3 regions of the Streptomyces sp. NBC_00647 genome follow, and region 1 is predicted to be linked to each of the others. Evidence: riboswitches for the same ligand, from Rfam matches in the RefSeq annotation. Region 1 holds a riboswitch; each other region holds the start of a gene.
The links. Region 1 has a riboswitch for S-adenosylmethionine ahead of OG788_RS04065 (glutathione S-transferase C-terminal domain-containing protein). Riboswitches for the same ligand answer to the same signal wherever they lie in the genome.
Positions count from the first base shown of each region.

Region 1 (7,499 bases):
TGAGGGCCGCAAGTGGTTCGTGGTGCTCACCGTCGAACAGGAACAGCCAAAGCCGCTGCCATCGACCGGCAGCGTGGTCGGGATCGACTTGGGCATCGCGAACTTCCTCGCCGACTCCACCGGCGCCTTCGTGCCCAACCCGCGCCACGGCCGCCGTGCGGCCGCCAAGCTCCAGGCCGCGCAGCAGGCTCTGTCCCGGTTCCCGCGCTGCAAGGCCAAGGACCGCACTGCCAACCACCAGCGCGCGGTGGAGAAGGTCGCTCGGCAGCATGGCAAGGTCCGCCGCCAACGGCTGGACCACGCACACAAGACCGCGCTCGACCTGGTCCGCACATACGACTTCATCGCGCACGAAGACCTCAAGATCCGCAACATGAGCAGGGCCCCCGCAGCCAGACCCAAACCCGACCAGGCAGGCGCGTTCCTGCCCAACGGGGCCGCAGCCAAGGCCGGACTCAACAAGTCGATCAACGATGCCGGATGGGGGGTGTTCCTGACGATCCTGCACGCCAAGGCTGAAAGCGCCGGACGGGAAGTGATCGCAGTCGACCCCCGCAACACCTCCCGCACCTGCCCCGAATGCGGGCACACGGCCAAGGAGAACCGGCCCACACAGGAGAAGTTCCACTGCATCGCCTGCGGACATATTGCGCACGCGGACACGGTGGGAGCACTCAACGTTCTACGGGCCGGGCTGGTCCGTCGCAACGCCAACCCGGCGTAACGAGAAGCCCCCGGCTTCAGCCGGGGGAGGAGTCACTGAAGGGTGAGGATCGGGAACATGGAACATGGTCGCCCTGCCTGTCGACCCCCCCCAGACCACGGTGTCGTGCTCGCAGACGTGGCCGGGAGCGAGGACGGTCACGGTCACCTCGATGTCGTTCGGGCGCAGTGCCCGTGCCAGCTCGCGCTGGGCCCCGATGCCGATGTCCTGGTCCTTGACGGTGAGGGTGACAATGCCGTCGTCGTGGCGCTCCACCGCGTACGCCGCCGGGGCGGCCGGGGAACCGGGCGCGACCACCGCGGCGAGACCGGCGCACAGCCGACCGCGGCGACGGCGATCCGGCGCGGAGTGAGCAGGCGGCGCCCCGAGGCGCGTGTCTCGCCCCCGCGTTCCCGGGCCCCGGCCGACGTGGCCTCGTGCCCGGCGGGTTATCGCGGATCGAGGGAAGCGGCCGACGCGTTCCCGCGCAGCTCGATCTCCCGCTTCAGCTCATCGAGCAGCCGGTCCTCGAACCTCGGCCTCGAGCTCATGCCTCTCCCCTTTTCGCGTACAGCAGGGACGCGTTCGGTGTCCGCGCGTCCGAGACTCCGGGGGTAGGGGCGTTTCGGCATCCGCCGGAGAATTCAGCCGTCGTTCCGTGCCTGGCTGCCCGCCGGGCCGCGCGCGCCGACGGGGGATCCGGGAAGGAGCGCCGCCGCGATGAGTCCGATGACCCCGAGGACGGCGAGGGTGACCATGGCCGCGGCGTAGGAGCGGGTGGTGAATCCGGCCACGAGGATCGTGCCGGCGACCGCGGTGCCCAGCGAGGAGCCGAGGTTCGACACACTGCGGGACAGACCGGAGATCTCGCCCTGCCGGTCCTGGGGGAAGCTCGACTGGACGATGTTGACCGACGGGGTCAGCATCAGGCCGAGGCCCAGTCCGAGCAGGAGCAGACCGGGAGCGAAGGCCCAGGGGCTGGAGAAGCTGTTGACCATGGCGATCAGGACGACGACGCCCGCGATCGCGACGGCGAAGCCCGCGATGATCAGGGTGCGTTGGGGACGCCGCCGGGCGAGTCGTTCGGCGGCCAGGGAGGTGGCGAGCAGACCGAGCGTGGCGGCCGTGAAGATGACGCCGGTCGCGATGGCGTCGTAGCCGCGCACCACTTGGAGATAGGCGGCCACGGTGAACGACGAACCCATGAGCAACAGCCATTGGATGTTCTGGGTGATGAGCCCGAGGTTGGAGGCGCGGTTGCGGAACAGGCTGGTGGACAGCAGCGGTTCCTTGCCGGCCGACTCGCGGGCACGCACGAAGCGGAAGAACCACAGCAGCGTCAGCGCGCCGAGGACGAGCAGGCCGGTCATCAGCCAGAGGTTGTTGTCGGCGGCCAGGATGCCCATGACGATGAGGACCAGACCCGTCGCCGACAGCACGGCTCCGACGGTGTCGAACGGGCGGGTCGGATCCGGTGGCAGCGGGTCCTCGATGTGGCGGCTCAGCACGATGATCAGGGCGATGATCAGGGCCTGGAACACGAAGGCGGCCCGCCAGCTGAGCCACGAGGTGATGAGCCCGCCGATGAGCGGGCCCGCCGCCGCGCCGATGCCGCCCAGCGCCATGATGACTCCGAAGGCTCGGGCGCGGGAGGTCATGTCGTCGAAGAGGAGCGTCGTGAGGATGTAGACCGGCGGGATGAGCAGCGCGGTTCCGACGCCTTCGAGAATCGAGTTGCCGAGGATGAGAACGCCCAGGCCGGGGGAGACCGCACTCAGGAGCGCGCCGATCCCGTACACCGTCAGGCCGGCGAGGAAGCAGCGCTTGCGGCCGTAGCGGTCCGTCAGCTTGCCGCCGGGGATCATCAGCGCGGCCATGACGAGCAGGAAGATCGTGATCGCGACCTGCACGCCCTGCACGGTCGTGTCGAGGTCCTCGCTGATGTCGTTGATCATCACGTTCATGTTGGAACCGGCGAAGCTGCAGATGAACTGTGCGAGGGCGAGCGGAGCGAGAATCCTGCGCTGCGCCACCGACGGCGGTGTCGACGCGCCTGTGTCAGCCATCGCCATTCCTTATGACTGCCGGACGTGTGGTCTGGGTGTCGCTCTCCTACGCTCATAGACTGCGCCGAACGTCGACGGACCGCATGCGCACGACGGCAGACCGGTGGAATCCCGGTGGACCGTCCCGGCCGGCTCCGGGACTTCAGGACCAGTCCTGGGCACCCGGCGGGACACCCTTGGTTCTCCGATCTGCCGTCCGCGTGAGCACGCCGCTCACCCGTCCGGGTGGGCGCTACGGGCTCCTCACCGCCGCCGGGCGGTACCTCCGCTCCGGAAGGCGGGGTGGTCGCCGAGCCGGCGTACGTAGTCCTGGAGCCGGGGGAGTGAGCGCAGGGCGGCGCCGTCCGGGTCCAAACGGGTGAGGGCCACCCACACGTCCACGTCCCCCGCCGTCAGGGTCTCGCCCAGGACATAGGGCCGCCCGGCGAGTTGACAGTCCAACAACTCCAGGGCCGCGGAGAGCTCCGAGGGCTGGGCGGAAGGGGTGACATCGCGGTCCAGCAGGTCGCGGAGAGCCTCGATGTCCGCGGCGAGGTCCGGTGGACGCAGCGTCGACGGGCACCCCGCGCCGTGACCGGAGAGAAGCCCCGCGAGATCGCGGAGGATGTCGGGGGTGTGGTTGCTGACGATCCGTCCGCTCCACCGGTCGCACAGCGCGGGCGCCGTCAGCGGTCCGTCGTAGTGGTGCTCGGTGGCCTCGTAGGCGCGGCGCAGCGAGGCGAAGGCCTCAGGTGTCCCTGTGGGGTCCGCCAGGACCGTCGTGGCGACGGAGTCCTTCAGACCGAGCAGGTCGAGGGTGATCGCGATGCGCAGCGAGAGCGGACAACTCTCCGACAGATACAGCTCGTAGCGGTGCGGTGCGGGGTAGAAGCCGCCGGCCAGGCCGACACCGATCCGGCTGTCGACACGGTGGGGGAGGGCGGAGGGCGTCGCCACCTTGAGACGAAGCTCGGAGGGGAACGAAACCTGGTCACAAGGACGTGAGTTGGCCGTGCTGGAAGGACGCGAAGCTGTCTCAGGCATGACTCTCCCTTGGGGAACGAGGAAGCCACCGCCGCCTTGTGGGCACCAGCGGCCGAATGCGGAACGACTGCGCTCGTCGCACCGGTCCGGATCGAACGGACCGGCTACGGATCAGTAAGCGCTGGAGACACGCAACAGATCGATGTGCAGGCGCCTCGTCAAGCCGTTCCTGGGCATTCTCACCGGTCCCACTCCGGGGCTCGCGAGACGCGAGACCACGCTTGCCCCGCCACGCCGGCGGGACCCGGTCGTCACCCGGGGCACCCCGTCGCGGTGGAAGGGTTGCCTGTCAGCGAGCCGGGGCCGATGACCACAGGTGCGGGACGAACCCGCACCGTGGGCGCTGACAATCGTGACCGTCCACGCCAGTCTCGGTGCGCCCTGTGGCGCCGTCAAGAAGGCGTGGCACGCGGTCTCACCTGGTGGTCACCCGGATTGACATTCTTTTCGGGGCGGGCCTAACGTGCGGCCCACAAACGGGATGCCCCAGGGCCGGAGAGACGATGGTGACGGCGATGAACGCAGCTGACGGGACGGCCGCATGGCGGCGCCTCGGCCGCGTGGTGCTGTGCGCCGACCGCTCCGTCGACCTGCTGCGCGTCAACAGCGCACTGTGTACGGACATGTGTCGCACCCTCTGCCAAGGCTGACGGTTCCTCTTCCGAATCGCTGACGACCACCGCTGTGGCGGTGTGCCCTTTCTCCGTCCAGCCCCCGTTCCCTGTGCGCCCGTGCCCTCGTTTCGCGCCGAGCCGTTGAGGCTCCGCGTCACGCTGCCGCTCGCCGTGGTCCGGGGTGTCCGAATCCGCTGGAGCTCTCCATGAGTGAATCTCCAGGCATAGCTGTGTCCTCCGGATCAGCGCTGCCTGCCCAGGCCGTCCCCCGTCCCGACGTCCCCGCCTCGCCCAAGCCCCTGGCGGCGCAGCGGGTCCTTCCGCTCCGGCGCCCCGGCCGCTGGATCATCACGGCCGTCGTGCTCGTGCTGGTCGCCCAGATCGCTCACGGCCTGGTGACCAACCCCTTCTACCAGTGGGACCGTTTCCAGTACTGGTTCCTGCGTCCGACGATCCTCGACGGCCTGCTCATCACCCTCGAAGTCGCCGTCTACAGCGCGGTGTTGGGCTTGCTCGGCGGGATCCTGCTGGCGTTGGCCCGACTCTCCCCGAGCCCGGTGCTGCGCGCGGTGAGCTGGGTCTACACCTGGCTGTTCCGCTCGGTACCGCTCATCGTCGTCCTGCTGTTCCTCTACAACTTCAGCGCGCTGTACCGGACGTTGAGCGTCGGGGTGCCGTTCGGGCCGGCCTTCTTCACCTTCGACGAGTCCCGCCTGGCCACCGACATGGCCGTCGCCGTCATCGGACTGAGCCTGAACGAAGCGGCGTACGCCTCCGAAGTGGTGCGCGGCGGAATCCTCTCCGTCGACCAGGGTCAGCACGAGGCGGCCTCAGCCCTGGGCCTGCCGAAGCGGTACCAGTTCGCGAAGATCGTCTTTCCGCAGGCGCTGCGCTCCATCACCCCGAACTACGTCAACCAGTTGATCGGCCTGATCAAGGGAACCTCGCTCGTCTTCTACGTCTCCCTGCTGGACCTGTTCGGCTCCGTTCAGAGCATGGGCAGCACCTATCCCGGCGATATCGTGCCGCTGCTCCTGGTCGCCACCGCCTGGTACCTGATCCTGACGAGCGTCGTGTCCGTCGTCCAGTTCTACGTCGAGCGGTACTACTCGCGGGGCGCGCTGCGCACCCTGCCGCCGACCCCGTTGCAGAAGGTACGGAACGGTCTGCGCGACGTGCGGGCCCGGATCCGGAGGGAGACGGCGATATGACTGGCGAAGCGCGTCGGACGACAGTGAAGACCAGGACGGTACCGGAGGACCAGGCGCCGGAGACGGCTCCGCCGGCCGAGGCCATCGGAGCGCTCGAGATCCAGCCGGCCGCGGTGGAGGTGCACGACGTGCACAAGTGGTACGGCTCCCATCAGGTCCTGGACGGTGTGGAGTTGACCGTCCGGCCCGGAGAGGTCACGGTCATCCTCGGGCCGTCCGGATCCGGCAAGTCCACTCTCCTGAGGGTGATCAACCATCTGGAGAAGCCCGAGATCGGCCATGTCAGCCTGAACGGCGAGCTCATCGGCGTCCGCAGGCACGGTGAGCGGCTGAGGGAACTGAGCGAGCGGGTCATCCTGGGGCAGCGCAGCCGCATCGGCTTCGTCTTCCAGAACTTCAATCTCTTCCCGCACCTCACCGTGCTGGACAACGTGGCCGCGGCTCCGGTGGCCACCGGAAAACTGTCCAAGCCCGACGCCCAGGAGCTGGCCCGCGATCTGCTCGCCCGCGTGGGGCTGGGGGACAGGACCAGTGCCTATCCGCGGCAGTTGTCGGGCGGACAGCAGCAGCGCGTGGCCATCGCCCGCGCCCTCGCCCTGCGGCCGGGGGTCATCCTCTTCGACGAACCGACCTCGGCGCTGGACCCCGAACTGGTCGGCGAAGTACTCGCCGTCATCAAGGACCTTGCCAGGAGCGGCACCACCCTCGTCATCGTCACCCACGAGATCGGCTTCGCCCGCGAGATCGCCGACCGGGTCGTCTTCATGGACGGCGGGCGCGTCGTTGAACAGGGCCCGCCCTCACAGGTGTTGGACCACCCGCAGCAGGAGCGCACCAGGGACTTCCTGAGCAAGGTTCTCTGACCGGCGCGCCGACGGGCGCACAACGAGGCCCGTCGGTTCCAGCCTCCGACCGAAGCCGCCGGCGGCGAACGAGGACGCGTCGCTCGGCGCGGTCCTCCGAACTCGCCTTCAGCCGTGCGCCGTCACGCAGGGCCACCCGATTTCGCGGCCCGCCGGGACCGCGCCCCCACACCCTCACCGCACACACCCGACAAGGACAGCCATGCGTACGCTCCCCCTGAACAGCAGAATTCTTCGCGGCGTCACCGCCACCGCGGCCGTCGCCTCCCTCGCCGCCGGGCTCGCCGCATGCGGGGGTGACAGCGACGCCGCCACCCGGACCGAGGGCGCCTCGGCCGGATCGGTCACGGTCGGCGCGCTCTCCAACGGCGCGGCCAAGCAGACCGAGTTGAAGGTGTCCGAGGTGAAGTCGATCAGCGCCTTGCTGCCCAAGTCCGTCGCCAAGAGCGGCACACTGCGGATCGGCGTCGGAGCCCTGCCCGCGGGATTCGCGCCGCTGGCGTACGTGGGCGGGGACCAGAAGACACTCACCGGCGCCGAACCCGACCTCGGCAGGTTGGTGGCCGCGGTCCTCGGACTGAAGCCGGAGGTGAAGAACTCGACCTGGGAAAACCTGTTCGTCGGCATCGACAGCGGCAAGGTGGACGTCGCCTTCTCCAACGTCACCGACACCGAGGAGCGCAAGAAGAAGTACGAGTTCGCCTCCTACCGGCAGGACAACCTCGGCTTCGAGGTGCGCAAGAAGAGCACCTGGAACTTCGACGACGACTACCGGAACCTGGCCGGCAAGACCGTCGCGGTGAGCGCCGGCACCAACCAGGAGAAGATCCTCCTGGAGTGGAAGTCGAAGCTCGCCAAGGAGGGCAAGAAGCTCAACCTCAAGTACTACCAGGACAACAACGCCACCGCCCTGGCGCTGTCCAGTGGAAAGATCGACGTCTCGTTCGGCCCGAACCCCGGTATCGCTTACCACATCACCCAGACCGCGAAGACCCCCAACCCGACGCGCAACGCGGGCA
Region 1 covers NZ_CP109040.1:931,110-938,608, reverse strand. Annotated here, with positions in the region: gene OG788_RS04075 (RNA-guided endonuclease InsQ/TnpB family protein) at 1-724, shown strand, start outside; gene OG788_RS04070 (MFS transporter) at 1,348-2,769, opposite strand; gene OG788_RS04065 (glutathione S-transferase C-terminal domain-containing protein) at 3,013-3,705, opposite strand; SAM riboswitch class IV at 4,005-4,150, opposite strand; gene OG788_RS04060 (hypothetical protein) at 4,308-4,442, shown strand; gene OG788_RS04055 (amino acid ABC transporter permease) at 4,613-5,617, shown strand; gene OG788_RS04050 (amino acid ABC transporter ATP-binding protein) at 5,716-6,480, shown strand; gene OG788_RS04045 (ABC transporter substrate-binding protein) at 6,683-7,499, shown strand, end outside.

Region 2 (7,499 bases), 2.3 Mb from region 1:
ATGACCGGCCGGCCTGGCGGCTCGGCCCGCACCAGCTGACGGATCAGCTCGTCCGCCGTGACTCCGGGCTTGGAGAACAGCACCCGCACCCCGCGCGGCGGCGCGAGCAGCACCGGCGCGGCCAGCTCGGCCCCGTCGAAGACACAGGTGACCTCGGCGCCGGTCTGCGCGGCCAGCTGCGAGAGCTGCCCGAGCAGCCTCAGCCGCTGCTTCTCCAGCGGCATCTGGGGATAGCCGGTCTTGGTGACGTTGTAGCCGTCGACGACCAGATGCGCCTGGGGCAGCGCGAGCAACTGGTCGAGGATCGCGGGGTCGTTCTCGGAGAGCGCGCGGGCGGCGATGTCCTTCGGCGTCATGCGTCCCGGCTCGACCGCGTCCACGGTCTCGGCGGGCCGGACGGAGACGGGAGGCAGCGCCAGTTCCCGGCGCAGACCCTGGGCCGCGTCCAGCACGGTGTCGAGCAGCAGCCGTACGCGCATGTCCTCGACACTGCGCCCCTCACGCGCCGCCTTGCGCGTGGCCTCCAGGGCGGCCTCGGCCTCCGAGAGGCGCGCCTTGAGCCGCCGGGTCTCGCTCTCGGCGGCGGACACCTGGGCCTGCCCCTCCGCCTTCGCCGTGTCGGTCTCGGCCTGGAGCTTGCGCAGGGCCGCCTCGCCGCGCTTGACGTCACTGAGGGCACCGCGCAGCTTGCGGTGAAGCGATTCCGCTTCTTTCCTGGCCGACTCCACTTCCGCGCGCAGCCGCTCGGTCTCGGACCTCGTCTGCCCGCGGGCCTCTTCGAGCTCCTCGCGCAGCCGCTCCAGCTCGGCGCGGTTCTCCTCGTCGGCGCGCTCCGCGTCCGCCCGCAGGGCCTCCTCGCCCGCGGCGGTGACCAGCTTCACCCAGCCCGCCGGGCGCAGCACATAGGCCGCGGCCGCCACGTCCAGCGGATCCGCGGCCGGGGGCGGCGCGCCCGATTCGAGGGTCCCGACGATCTCGGGCTGGGCCTCTCTCAGCTTCTCGGCGATGCGCTGTCTGAACAGCGGGTCAGTCTCCAGGGCGGCGGCCATGGCGTTGCCGGCGAACTTGGCCCGCCGGTTCGGCGCGAACCGGGCGTACTGCCTCAGCTGGACGGGCAGTTCGGCCACCGTCAGTCCGCCGAAGCCGTCCGAGACGATCTGTACGACGCGTCGGCGCACGCCGTCGGGCAGCGGACGGTCGAGCACCTCAGCGGTGCCGTCGTCCGGCTCCCCGCCTGTGGTCTCCACCATCCGTCACCCCAATATCCGTGCGGGGCCCGCTCCCTCAGGAGCCGGCACCCGGCCTGTCCACGAGTTCGACCTGATCCACCGCGTTGCACCAGCGGCACCGCACCGACTCGATGGTCTCATTGACCACCTCGCGCTCCTCGACCTTCGGCTCACCGGCGAGGTCGAGGTGCACATACTCGACGACCTTCGAGGAGCGGGTCACGTCGAAACGCGTGAGGTTGCCGCAGAGGGCACAGCGCCAGCGAGTCTTGGCGTCGGGCAGGGGAACCGTCATAGGGCAGTCGCTCTTTCCTTCTAGTGTCCGTCCGGCGCCGGTCTCCCGGTGCATGTGGCTCGTAACCCTACGGCCTGGCGGGTACTCGACGCTCTGGTGTCCGCGGCGGCGAGGCGGTCTGCTCCGATCGGTCCTGTTGCGTCATGCTCTGTACCATGATCGGCAATTGGAGTACGGCGGTCGGCAGGGCGTTGCGGGGCCAGTCCGCGCCGGTGACGTACGGGCTGATCGTCCTGTGCTGTCTGATCTTCGTCATCGGTCCCGCCTCGGGCCTCGATCCCGCGTACGGCACCGGGGACGAACTGCTGGTCGCCCAGCGCGCGTACTTCCGCCGCTGGGGCGTGGTGCCGTCCGACCTCTTCGGCGGGGCCCCGCGCGAGGCACTCACCCCGGCCACGGCCCTGTTCATCCACGGCAGCTGGCTCCACCTCCTGGGCAACATGCTGTTCTTCTACGTCTTCGGGGTGATGACCGAGGAACGCATGGGCCATGTCGAGTTCGCCCTCTTCTACCTGGGCTGCGGATATGTCGCCCTGCTCGGTTACGCCGCCGCCAACGCCGGCTCGCAGCAGTCCCTGGTCGGGGCGTCCGGGGCGATCTCCGCGGTACTCGGCGCGTTTCTGTACCTGTTCCCCAAGGCCCGGGTGACCAGTCTCTTCCCGTTCCTCTTCTTCCTTCCGCTGCGGTTCCCGGCCTGGGTGGTGCTGCCGTTCTGGTTCGCGCTGCAATGGCTGGCGGCGGGCCGCAGCGACTCCGGACCCGGGGTCGCCTATCTGGCCCACCTCGTGGGCTTCTCGCTGGGCTTCGTCTACGCGTGGGCGCGCTTCGGGCGCCGTGGGGCCGCCGCACCCTCCCCGGGGGCGCTGCCGGGACCCCCGGCGCGGCAGCCGGGCCAGGTGGACCGCGAGTAGGGTGAGATCCCCCAGCAGTGGCCCCCGAGGGAGAGAACCAGCCGTGATCACCGCGATCGTCCTCATCAAGACCAGCGTGGACCGGATCCCCGAGATCGCCGAGTCGATCGCGTCACTGGAGAGCGTCAGCGAGGTCTTCTCCGTCACCGGCACCTACGACCTGATCGCGATGGTCCGGGTCAAGGCCCACGACGACCTGGCGGACGTCATCCCCGGCAGGATCAGCAAGATCCCGGGCGTCGAGGCGACGGACACGCACGTGGCGTTCCGTACGTACTCCGAGCACGACCTGGAGGCGGCGTTCGCGATCGGTCTCGATTCCTGACCGACGGGACGCCGCCTCCGGGCGTGACCTGCGCGGGCGTCAGACGGCCGGGACGCAGCGGCCGCCCTCGGTGCGGTACTGCCACCGGGCGCCGTCCCGGACCAGCTCGCGCACCGCGCGGACGAAACGCTCGACGTGCTCGTCGGGCGTGCCGGCGCCGAAGCTGACCCGGATGGCGTTGAGGGACTTCTCGCCGGGCGCTGCCTCCGGGGCGCCGCACTCCCCCTGGGTCTCCGGGTCGCTGCCGAGCAGCGTGCGGACCAGCGGGTGGGCGCAGAAGAGGCCGTCACGGACGCCGATGCCGTACTCGGCGGAGAGCGCGGCCGCGAAGTGCGAGCTGTTCCATCCCTCGACGACGAAGGAGATGACGCCGACCCGCGGGGCGTCGTCACCGAAGAGGGAGAGGACCCGGACCTCCGGGACCTCCGCGAGACCCGCGCGGACGGTACGGATCAGGTGCTGCTCACGGGCGAGAAGGTTGTCGAAGCCCTCCTCGGTGAGCGCCTTGCAGGCCGACGCGATCGAGTAGGCGCCGATGACGTTCGGCGAGCCCGCCTCGTGCCGGGCGGCGCTGTCGTGCCACTCCACGTCCACGCCGCCGTCCGCGCGCCGGGAGACCTTGCGGCTGGCGCCGCCGCCCGCGAGGTACGGCTCGGCCTCGCGCAGCCAGTCGGAGCGGCCCGCGAGGACACCGGAGCCGAAGGGCGCGTACAGCTTGTGCCCGGAGAAGGCGACCCAGTCGACGTCGAGGTCCTGGACCGACACCGGGTGGTGCGGGGCGAGCTGCGCGGCGTCGAGGACGATCCGGGCGCCGTGGGCGTGCGCGGCGGCGGCCAGCTCACGCACCGGCCACAGCTCCCCGGTGACGTTCGAGGCACCGGTGACACAGACCAGGGCCGGCCCGTGGGGATCACGGGCGGCGAGGGCGTGCTCCAGGGTGGCGACGGCCTCGCCCGGGGTGCGCGGGGCGTTCAGGTAGGTCACCCGGGCGTCGCGCCAGGGCAGCAGCGAGGCGTGGTGCTCGGTCTCGAAGACGAAGACCTCGCAGCCGGCCGGGAGCGCGGCGGCGAGCAGGTTGAGCGAGTCGGTGGTGGAGCGGGTGAAGACCACCTGGTCCCCGGCGCGGCAGTCCAGGAACTCCTCGACGGTCCTGCGGGCGTTCTCGAAGAGGTCGGTGGACAGCTGCGAGAGGTAGCCGGCGCCCCGGTGGACGCTGCCGTAGTACGGCGCGTACGCGGCCACGTCGTCCCACACCCGCTGGAGGGCGGGCGCGCTGGCGGCGTAGTCGAGGGCGGCGTAGGTGACCTCGCCGCCGGTGACGAGCGGGACGGTGACATCCCGGCCGAGAACGGCCAAGGGGGCACAAACGGTCTGGTCGGCGGCAGCGGTGGAGACAGACATGGCGAGCTCCTGTGAGAGGCAGGCGGGATCGCTGCGCGAGCCGGCCGCCCGGAAGCAGGGCTCAGCGCAGGGAAAGGTGAAAAAGGGTGTGCGGAGGCGGGGCTCGACGCCCTATCGCATTCGCTTGCTCACAGAAGGCTCCCTCGAACGACCAGGACCCCTGGTTGCATCCGCCCGGAAGAGCGGGAGGGGTCCGCGCTTGCCGTAGACCTCGCTGCCTACGACCTGGTCTTCACCCGGGGCACCCCGCCACGGACGGAGGGTTGCCGGACAGCCGGCCGGGGCCTGATGGCTGTCACTCATGACCTGACACAGCATCTTGCCAGAGGATCTTCCACGCGCAAGGCGCAGTCCGGATTCTGGACTGCGCCTTGCTCCGCGGCACTGGTGGATCAGGCGTTGCTGGCGGCCACCCAGCGCTCCAGAGTGCGCTTCGCGGCCCCGGAGTCGATCGCCTCGGCCGCCTTCGCCATTCCGGCGCGGAGCTGGTCCGCGAGCGGGGCGTCGGTCGGCGACAGGGCCACCAGGGCCGCCGCCGAGTTCAGCAGGACCGCGTCCCGTACGGGCCCGGTCTCGCCGTCCAGCAGGCGCCGGGCGACCTCCGCGTTGTACGAGGCGTCGGCGCCGCGGAGGGCCTCCACCGGGACGATGTCGAGACCGACGTCGCGCGGGTCGAAGCGCTCCTCGGTGACCGAGCCGTCACGGACCACCCAGACGTCGGAGCCCGCGGTGGTGGTCAGCTCGTCGAGGCCGTCGTCGCCGCGGAAGACGAGCGAGGAGTTGCCGCGCTCGGCGAACACGCCCGCCACGATCGGCGCCATGCGCGGGTCGGCGACTCCGACCGCCTGGGCCTTCACCCGCGCCGGATTGGTCAGCGGGCCGAGCACGTTGAAGGTCGTCCTGATGCCCAACTGGCCGCGGGCCGCCGCCGCATGACGCAGCGCCGGGTGGAACTTCACCGCGAAGCAGAAGGTGATCCCGGCCTCTTCGGCCACCTCGGCGACCCGCTTCACCGTGAGCTGGAGATTGACGCCGAGCTTCTCCAGGACGTCGGAGGAGCCGGACGCGGAGGACGCGGCCCGGTTGCCGTGCTTGACCACCTTGGCGCCGGTGCCGGCGACCACGATCGAGGACATCGTGGAGATGTTGACGGTCTTCGCGCCGTCGCCGCCCGTGCCGACGATGTCGACGGTGTGCCCGGGCACCTCGATCACATTGGCGTGCTCGTACATCGCCCGGACGAGTCCCGAGATCTCCTCGACGGTCTCACCCTTGGCCCGCAGGGCCACCACGAACCCGGCGATCTGCGCGTCGGTCGCCTCTCCGCGCATGATGCGGTCCATCGCCCAGGCCGTGTCGTCCGCGCTCTGGTCGCGGCCCTCGAGCAGGCCGTTCAGTACCTGGGGCCAGGAACGGACCGCCGCGGTGTCGCCTCCAGCGGGGTTCACAGCGCTCATGGTCGCTCCTGGGTTCGTAGGTGACGCGAAGGGACTCACCCCTTGCGCGGGGTGACTCCACCCTATCCAGCCCGGGAGACGGCAAAGAGCCCCGTCCAGTGCCTGGACGGGGCTCTCGCCGTGGCGAACTACCGGGGATCAGTGGTGGCCGTGGCCGCTCGTGATCTCCTTGTACTCCTCGACGGTGGGCTTGGGGATCTGGCTGTCCTCCCCGTAGAAGCCCTCGCTCATCTTGGCGCGCAGCTTCTGCGTGCCCGAGACCTTGCGCTCGACACCGTTCTCGTCGACCGTCGGGCCGATCTCGGCCGGCTTGTACTGCTCGTGCGCGGTGAGCGTGTGCAGCGCGTCCTGGCTGAGCGGCTCGTGGACCTCGATGAACTCACCGTGCGGCAGGCGCTTGATGATGCCCGACTCGCGGCCGTGCAGCACCTTGTCCCGGTCCCGGCGCTGGAGGCCGAGGCAGATCCGCTTGGTGGCGATGAACGTCAGCACCGGCACGACGAAGAACGCGATCCGGACGAACCAGGTGATCGAGTTGATCGACAGGTGGAAGTGCGTGGCCCAGATGTCGTTGCCGCCACCGACGAGCAGGACGAAGTACCAGCTGATCCAGGCGGCACCGAACGCGGTCCGGGTCGGGACGTTGCGCGGGCGGTCCAGGATGTGATGCTCGCGCTTGTCGCCGGTGACCCAGGACTCGATGAACGGGTAGACCGCGATCGCGACCAGGACCAGCGGGAAGATCACCAGCGGGATGAACACACCCAGGACGAGCGTGTGACCCCAGAGGTTGATCTCCCAGCCCGGCATGACACGGATCAGGCCCTCGGAGAAGCCCATGTACCAGTCGGGCTGGGCGCCCGTGGACACCATGTCCGGACGGTACGGACCCATCGCCCAGATCGGGTTGATGGACGCGATCGCCGCGATGGCCGCGATGACACCGAAGACCAGGAAGAAGAAGCCTCCGGCCTTGGCCATGTAGACCGGCAGCAGCGGCATGCCGACGACGTTGTTGTTCGTCTTGCCGGGGCCCGCGAACTGCGTGTGCTTGTGGTAGAAGACCAGGATCAGGTGGCCCACCACGAGGCCGAGCATGATGCCCGGCAGCAGCAGCACGTGCACCGAGTAGAAGCGGGCCACGAAGTCGCCGCCCGGGAACTCGCCGCCGAACAGGAAGAACGACAGGTACGTGCCCACGATCGGCACGGACAGGACCGCGCCCTCCATGAAGCGGACACCGGTGCCGGAGAGCAGGTCGTCCGGGAGCGAGTAACCGGTGAACCCGGTGAACATGCCGAGGACGAACAGCAGGAATCCGAAGACCCAGTTGACCTCACGCGGCTTGCGGAACGCACCCGTGAAGAACACGCGCATCATGTGCACGAACATGCCGGCGAGGAAGATCAGCGCCGCCCAGTGGTGGATCTGCCGGATCAGCAGGCCACCGCGCACATCGAAGGAGATGTGCATGGTCGAGTTGAACGCCTCGGACATCAGCTGGCCCTGCAGCGGGACGTAGCTGCCGTGGTACTCCACCTCGTTCATCGACGGGTGGAAGAACAGCGTCAGGTACACACCCGTGAGGATGATGATGATGAAGCTGTACAGGCAGATCTCACCCAGCATGAACGACCAGTGGTCGGGGAAGATCTTGCGCATGTTGGACTTGGCCAGGGAGTAGATCCCCAGACGGCCGTCGGCCCAGTCGGCCACCCGCTCACCGGCGGGCGCCTTCTCGCGCGAGGAGCGCGAGTCGGAGGTGGTGGTAGTGCTCATCCGCGCTCCCAGAATGCAGGACCGACGGGCTCCTTGAAGTCGCTGAGCGCCTCGAGGTAGCCCTCAGCGTTCACACCGATCTGCAGCTGCGGCAGGGCGTGA
Region 2 covers NZ_CP109040.1:3,264,914-3,272,412, forward strand. Annotated here, with positions in the region: gene OG788_RS14415 (NYN domain-containing protein) at 1-1,250, opposite strand, end outside; gene OG788_RS14420 (hypothetical protein) at 1,285-1,524, opposite strand; gene OG788_RS14425 (rhomboid family intramembrane serine protease) at 1,680-2,435, shown strand; gene OG788_RS14430 (Lrp/AsnC ligand binding domain-containing protein) at 2,479-2,760, shown strand; gene OG788_RS14435 (aminotransferase class V-fold PLP-dependent enzyme) at 2,800-4,161, opposite strand; SAM riboswitch class IV at 4,352-4,468, opposite strand; gene trpD (anthranilate phosphoribosyltransferase) at 4,554-5,618, opposite strand; gene OG788_RS14445 (cytochrome bc complex cytochrome b subunit) at 5,757-7,397, opposite strand; gene OG788_RS14450 (Rieske 2Fe-2S domain-containing protein) at 7,394-7,499, opposite strand, start outside.
Region 2: it holds a riboswitch for S-adenosylmethionine, as region 1 does, so the genes downstream of both, OG788_RS14435 (aminotransferase class V-fold PLP-dependent enzyme) here and OG788_RS04065 (glutathione S-transferase C-terminal domain-containing protein) in region 1, are expected to answer to the same signal.

Region 3 (7,499 bases), 4.0 Mb from region 1:
GCTGCTCGCTTCTCTCGCGGCCGAACTCGCCTGACCGGCCGCTCGTCGCCCGTGCGGGCGAGGGCGGCGGAAGGCTTGTTTCGCCCCCTCCGCCCCTACCCGTCCCGTACCCGGGCTCCGCCCCGGACCCCGCTCCTCAAGCGCCGGAGGCGCTGAAGTTCATTCCCCGGCCGGGGCTGAAAAGTGCAGCCGCAGCCGGGATCCTGCCGGAGGGGCTGGACTGTGTTCAGGTCTCCAGCGCCTGCAGCTGATCAAGGAACCACTGGGCCGGCGGCAGAGCGGTGGCCGCGGCGGCCAACCGCTTGGTGCGCTCCGCCCGTTCGCCCGGCTGCATGGTCAACGCCTCGTGCAGCGCCCGTGCCGTACCGATCACGTCGTACGGGTTCACCGAGATCGCGTCCTCGCCCAGTTCCTCGTACGCCCCGGCCTCCCGCGAGAGCACCAGCACGCAGCCCTCGTCGGAGACGACCGGGACCTCCTTGGCGACGAGGTTCATGCCGTCCCTGATGGGGTTGACGAGGGCGACGTCGGCCAGCCGGTACGCGGCGAGCGAGCGCGCGAAGTCGTCCTTGACGTGCAGGACCACCGGGGTCCAACCGGGTGTTCCGTACCGGGAGTTGATCTCGTCGGCCACGCGCTGCACCTCGGCCGTGTACTCCCGGTACACGGCGAGGTCCTGCCGCGAGGGGTAGGCGAAGGCCACGTGGACCACCCGCTCGCGCCACTCCGGGTGGTCGTCCAGCAGCTGCCGGTACGCCAGCAGTCCCCGCACGATGTTCTTGGACAGCTCGGTCCGGTCGACGCGCACGACGGTCCGGCGTCCCTCGCCGATCTCCGTGCGCAGTGCGGCCATCCGCTGCTCGACGTCCTCCCGGTGGGAGCGTTCGCGCAGGAACTCGGCGTCCGCGCCGAGGCCGTGCACGCCGACGAGGGTCTCGCGCACGGGCGGCCGGGCGCCGTCCAGGTGCTCGATCGCCCGGGGGGCGCCCGAGGGCCAGGTGGCGCTGTAGTGCTCGGGGTCGGCCTCCTCCGCGCAGCGCATGAAGGCCGTCGCCCACCGCCAGGTCAGGAACGCCACCCGGTCCGCTCCGAGCATGCCTCCCACCAGTTCCGCGCGGATGTCGTCGGGGAGCATCCGGAAGTAGTCCTCGGGCGCCCACGGCGTGTGGGAGAAGTGGCCGATGCGCAGGTCGGGGCGCAGCTCACGGAGCATCCCCGGCACCAGGCACAGGTGGTAGTCCTGGACCAGCACCGCCGCGCCCTCGGCTGCCTCCTCGGCCAGCGCCTCGGCGAAGGCGCGGTTGTAGGTCCGGTACGACTCCCACTGGCGCCGGAACTCCGCGTCGAAGACCGGCTCCAGCGGGGTCTGGTACAGCATGTGGTGGACGAACCACAGGACGGAGTTGGCGATGCCGTTGTAGGCGTCGGCGTGCACGTCGGCGTCGATGGCCAGCATGCGCACGCCGTCCTCGCCGACTCCGCGCGCGACGGCCTCCCGGTCGCCGTCGCCGAGGGCCGAGCACACCCATAGGGCGCCCGCGTCGGGCCCGATCGCCGAGAGGCCCGAGACGAGGCCGCCGCCGCCGCGCCGGGCGTGCAGCGAACCGTCCTCCCGTACCTCGTAGGTGACCGGGCCGCGGTTGGACGCGACCAGAATCCGGTGGGCACCGTGCGTTGAAGCCATGCCTCGAAACCTAGCCCCGTGTCGAAACGCTCAAACGTTCCCTTCGGCCGTATGCGATCGCGGGCCGGGAGGGCTGGTCTACGCGGCTTTGCGCCGCTGGTACTCGGAGATTTCGCTCATCGGGGGCCTTTCCTCCGTGTCCACCGAGTACGTGCGCGGCTGGAAACCGTCCCGGCCGCGCTCGAACTGGGTGAGGGCGGGGCGGATCAGGTGGCCGCGGGCCAGCCGGAGCTGGGCGGTGCGGTAGATCGCGGCGGCCATACGGCCCAGGGCCTGGCCGTCCTGGTGGCGGTGCTTGCGGACGCCGACGTCGACCTGGGCGAGGGCGTCCAGGCCCACCAGGTGCAGGGCGTCGACGAGCATGCCCAGCTCCACGCCGTAGCCGACGGGGAACGGGAGCTGTTCGAGCAGGGAGCGACGGGCCGCGTACTCGCCGCCGAGCGGCTGGACGAAGCCCGCCAGCTGCGGCCAGTGCATGTTCAGCAGGGGGCGGGCCATCAGCTCGGTGACCCGGCCGCCCTGTCCCGAGGCGCCGCCCAGCGGGCGGTCGTACATGGCCTTGACCAGATCGACCCCGGGGTCGGTGAGCAGCGGGCCCACGATCCCGGTGACGAAGTCGGACGAGAACTCCTTGAGGTCCGCGTCGATGAAACAGACGATGTCCCCGCTCGTCACGAGCAGCGACCGCCACAGCACCTCGCCCTTGCCGGGCACCGCGGGAATCCGAGGGAGGATGTCGTCGCGGTGCACGACTCTCGCGCCCGCGGCGGCGGCGACCGCCGAGGTGCGGTCGGTCGAGCCCGAGTCGACGACGACGATCTCGTCGACGAGGGGCACCTGCTGCATCAGGTCGTGGCGGATGATCGCCACGATCTCGCCGACCGTCTCCTCCTCGTTGAGCGCGGGCAGCACGACGCTGACCGTCGATCCGGTGGAACGTTTCGCGGCCATGAGCTTGTGGAGCGGGCGGTCGGTCAGGGACCAGGAGCGTGTGCTCAGCCAGCTTTCGACGTCTTTCAGCACGGTCTGCGGCTCCTCACTGTCTGATCACACGCTCTCATCAGCGTGCCCGCTGCGGCCAGCGGCAGATCGATTGCCGTCGTCTCGCGGTTCGGACGACTATCTCAACTGTCCTGGCCTTCGGTTACAGTCTTGAACAACGCGGATGACCATCGCATGTCCTCGATCATCGGCGCGTAGCACGTTCAACAGTTCAACAATCAAATACCGCTCATCCAGAGGGGCAGAGGGATACGGCCCGATGAAGCCCCGGCAACCCTCCAGCCGGTCTCGTACCGATCGATGTCGATCGCGTCGCGAGGCTCCCGGCTAGGGAAGGTGCCAAATCCGTCTCACGGCGAAGTGCGTCGTGAGGAAGATGAGGAGAAAGGGCCTCGCCTCCATGGCTGCGCAGACAGTTGCAAGCACCACGAACTCCGTGAACTCCGCCGATGCGGTGGACCTCGGCCCGGCAGCGGCGCTTTCCTGCCGCGAGTGCGGACACCGCGTCCCGCTCGGCCCGGTCTTCGCCTGCGAGGAGTGTTTCGGCCCGCTGGAGATCGCCTACGACTTCTCGGCCTACGAGACCGAAGAGCTCCGCAAGCGCATCGAAGCGGGACCCGCGAACATCTGGCGCTACGCGCCCCTCCTGCCCGTCCCCGCGGACGTGGCGGACAAGCCGAACATCAACCCCGGCTGGACCAAGCTCGTCCAGGCCGACAACCTGGCCCGCGAGCTCGGTGTCGACGCCGGCAAGCTCTTCGTCAAGGACGACTCCGGCAACCCGACGCACTCCTTCAAGGACCGCGTCGTCGCCCAGGCCATCGAAGCGGCCCGTGTCTTCGGCTTCACCACCCTCTCCTGCTCCTCCACGGGCAACCTCGCCGGCGCCGTGGGCGCCGCGGCGGCCCGTGCCGGCTTCCGCTCCTGCGTGTTCATCCCGCACGACCTGGAGCAGGGCAAGGTCGTCATGGCCGCGGTCTACGGCGGCGAGCTCGTCGGCATCCAGGGCAACTACGACGATGTGAACCGTTTCTGCTCCGAGCTGATCGGCGACCCGGCCGGCGAGGGCTGGGGCTTCGTCAACGTCAACCTGCGGCCGTACTACGCCGAGGGCTCCAAGACGCTGGCGTACGAGATCTGCGAGCAGCTCGGCTGGCGGCTCCCCGACCAGCTGGTCGTGCCGATCGCCTCCGGCTCCCAGCTCACGAAGATCGACAAGGGCCTGCAGGAGCTGATCAAGCTCGGGCTCGTCGAGGACAGGCCGTACAAGATCTTCGGTGCCCAGGCCGAGGGCTGCTCGCCGGTGTCCGTCGCCTACAAGGCCGGTCACGACGTCGTGCGCCCGCAGAAGCCGGACACCATCGCCAAGTCGCTCGCCATCGGCAACCCCGCGGACGGGCCGTACGTGCTCGACATCGCGCGACGCACCGGCGGTGCCGTGGAGGACGTGAACGACGAGCAGATCGTCGACGCGATCAAGCTGCTCGCGCGCACCGAGGGCATCTTCGCGGAGACGGCCGGCGGCGTGACCGTCGGCGTCACCCGCAAGCTGATCGAGAACGGTCTCCTCGACCCGACTCTGACCACGGTCGTGCTGAACACCGGCGACGGCCTCAAGACTCTGGACGCGGTGGCCTCGGACACCGGGCTGACCGCGACCATCCGCCCGAACCTCGACTCCTTCCGAGAGGCAGGCCTCGCATCATGAGCGTCAACGTCCGCATCCCCACCATCCTGCGCACCTACACCGGGGGCGTCGCCGAGGTGACGGCCGAGGGTACGACCCTCGCCGAGGTCATCGCCGACCTGGAGAAGAACCACACGGGCATCGCCGCGCGCGTTCTGGACGACCAGGGCAAGCTGCGCCGCTTCGTCAACGTGTACGTCAATGACGACGACGTCCGGTTCGAGCAGGGCCTGGAGACGGCGACCCCGGACGGTGTGGGCGTCTCGATCATTCCGGCCGTCGCCGGAGGCTGATCGTTACCCTCGGTAATGCCGAACACGCTGAGTTCATCGAATTGCCCCCTCCGTGAGAGAAACGGAGGGGGCAATTCTGTAGGGTTGAGCGCGCTACAGTTGGGGAAGTCGCTTCGCTTTCGATGTTGGTTTCATGCCGGACGCATATGAGTCCTCGCCCGGCATCCGACAAGAAGTAGCCAAACTACCGCTCCTTTTTGAGCCGTTTATGGCATTTACGGGGCCCGACTTGCCCTGAATCCTTGCGAATTCTCCGCATTTCAACGATCAGCCATGCCCAGAATTCTCGTCCGATTGACCTGTTGCAGACGGCAGTTGGACAGATACATTCAGCCGCGGTCGACGCGTTCCGGCGCACACCCCCAACCAATGGGGGGTGAGGTCTGACCCGGATCCGCGAAGTGTGGATCTGTGCAAGGGCCAGTAATAGGGGAGTTAGGCATGGCTCAGGGCACCGTCAAGTGGTTCAACGCGGAGAAGGGGTACGGCTTCATCGCGGTCGACGGTGGTGCGGACGTCTTCGTGCACTACAGCGCGATTCAGATGGACGGCTACCGCACCCTTGAAGAGGGTCAGCGAGTGGAGTTCGAAATCTCGCAGGGCCAGAAGGGTCCGCAGGCGGACATGGTCAAACTCGCCGTCTGATCCGGGCGCGAACGGCCACCGACGCACTCACGCCGAGGGGCCCGCATCCCACCAGGGATGCGGGCCCCTCGTGCGTCCCCGGCCACCCTCGGGGTCCCCTGTTCTGTCTCGCGCGCGCCCGCGAGCGCGCTCCGTCCGGGCGCCGTGCGTGCGCTCCACCAGGGGCCCGTTTTCATGAGAGGCGCTTGCACTCGCAGGGGTCGAGTGCTAATCATTGGCGTTAGCACTCTCCCAGTGAGAGTGACAGAACTTGGATCGGGCCGGCGAGGCCCGCGGGCCTGTGGGGCAAGGAACCACAAGGCTTGCAGGCCGTCCGTCGCGGGCGCGGGCACGATCCGGAGCAATCCACCCCGTCCGGGAGGACCACTTCACATGGCCAAGATCATCGCGTTCGACGAGGAGGCACGGCGCGGTCTCGAGCGCGGGATGAACCAGCTCGCCGACGCCGTCAAGGTCACCCTCGGCCCCAAGGGCCGTAACGTCGTCCTCGAGAAGAAGTGGGGCGCGCCCACGATCACCAACGATGGTGTTTCCATCGCCAAGGAGATCGAGCTCGAGGACCCGTACGAGAAGATCGGCGCCGAGCTGGTCAAGGAAGTCGCCAAGAAGACGGACGACGTCGCCGGTGACGGTACGACCACCGCGACCGTCCTGGCTCAGGCGCTCGTCCGCGAGGGCCTGCGCAACGTAGCCGCCGGCGCCAACCCGATGGCCCTCAAGCGCGGTATCGAGAAGGCCGTCGAGGCCGTCTCCGGTGCCCTGCTCGAGCAGGCCAAGGATGTCGAGACCAAGGAGCAGATCGCTTCCACGGCCTCCATCTCCGCCGCCGACACCCAGATCGGCGAGCTCATCGCCGAGGCGATGGACAAGGTCGGCAAGGAAGGCGTCATCACCGTCGAGGAGTCCCAGACCTTCGGTCTGGAGCTGGAGCTCACCGAGGGCATGCGCTTCGACAAGGGCTACATCTCGGCGTACTTCGCCACCGACATGGAGCGTATGGAGGCCGTCCTCGACGACCCGTACATCCTGATCGCGAACTCCAAGATCGCGAACGTCAAGGACCTGCTCCCGCTCCTCGAGAAGGTCATGCAGGGCGGCAAGCCGCTGCTGATCATCGCCGAGGACGTCGAGGGCGAGGCCCTGTCGACCCTGGTCGTCAACAAGATCCGTGGCACCTTCAAGTCCGTCGCCGTCAAGGCTCCGGGCTTCGGTGACCGCCGCAAGGCCATGCTCGGCGACATCGCCATCCTCACGGGCGGCGAGGTCATCTCCGAGGAGGTCGGCCTCAAGCTGGAGAACGCGGGTCTGGACCTGCTGGGCCGTGCCCGCAAGGTCGTCATCACCAAGGACGAGACCACGATCGTCGACGGCTCCGGCTCTGCCGACCAGGTCGCCGGCCGGGTCAACCAGATCCGTGCCGAGATCGAGAACTCGGACTCGGACTACGACCGCGAGAAGCTCCAGGAGCGTCTGGCGAAGCTGGCCGGCGGCGTGGCCGTCATCAAGGCCGGTGCCGCCACCGAGGTCGAGCTCAAGGAGCGCAAGCACCGCATCGAGGACGCCGTTCGCAACGCGAAGGCGGCCGTCGAGGAGGGCATCGTCGCCGGTGGTGGCGTGGCCCTGCTCCAGGCTTCCTCGGTCTTCGAGAAGCTCGAGCTCACCGGTGACGAGGCGACCGGCGCCAACGCCGTGAAGCTCGCCCTGGAGGCCCCGCTCAAGCAGATCGCCGTCAACGGTGGTCTCGAGGGTGGCGTCATCGTCGAGAAGGTGCGCAACCTGCCCGTCGGTCACGGCCTGAACGCCGCGACCGGTGAGTACGTCGACATGATCGCCGAAGGCATCATCGACCCGGCGAAGGTCACGCGCTCTGCCCTGCAGAACGCCGCCTCCATCGCCGCGCTGTTCCTCACCACCGAGGCCGTCATCGCCGACAAGCCGGAGAAGGCCGCTGCCGGCGGCGCTCCGGGCGGCATGCCGGGCGGTGACATGGACTTCTGATCCCTTCGCGGATCAGCGGTTCGTCGCAGTACGAGACCGAGGGCGGCATCCCCTTCAACGGGGGTGCCGCCCTCGGGCGTTCACGCTCTCCCGCCGCGGCTGTCCGAGCCGCGGCGGGAGAGGTGATCAGGAGTTGCCGAACGCGTCGCGCAGCCGCATCTCGTTGAAGCCGTTGGCGTCGTAGTCGTCC
Region 3 covers NZ_CP109040.1:4,899,950-4,907,448, reverse strand. Annotated here, with positions in the region: gene otsB (trehalose-phosphatase) at 1-34, shown strand, start outside; gene OG788_RS21355 (trehalose-6-phosphate synthase) at 227-1,684, opposite strand; gene OG788_RS21350 (glucosyl-3-phosphoglycerate synthase) at 1,763-2,707, opposite strand; SAM riboswitch class I at 2,913-3,069, shown strand; gene thrC (threonine synthase) at 3,087-4,394, shown strand; gene OG788_RS21340 (MoaD/ThiS family protein) at 4,391-4,666, shown strand; gene OG788_RS21335 (cold-shock protein) at 5,108-5,311, shown strand; gene groL (chaperonin GroEL) at 5,684-7,309, shown strand; gene OG788_RS21325 (phospholipase D-like domain-containing protein) at 7,436-7,499, opposite strand, start outside.
Region 3: it holds a riboswitch for S-adenosylmethionine, as region 1 does, so the genes downstream of both, thrC (threonine synthase) here and OG788_RS04065 (glutathione S-transferase C-terminal domain-containing protein) in region 1, are expected to answer to the same signal.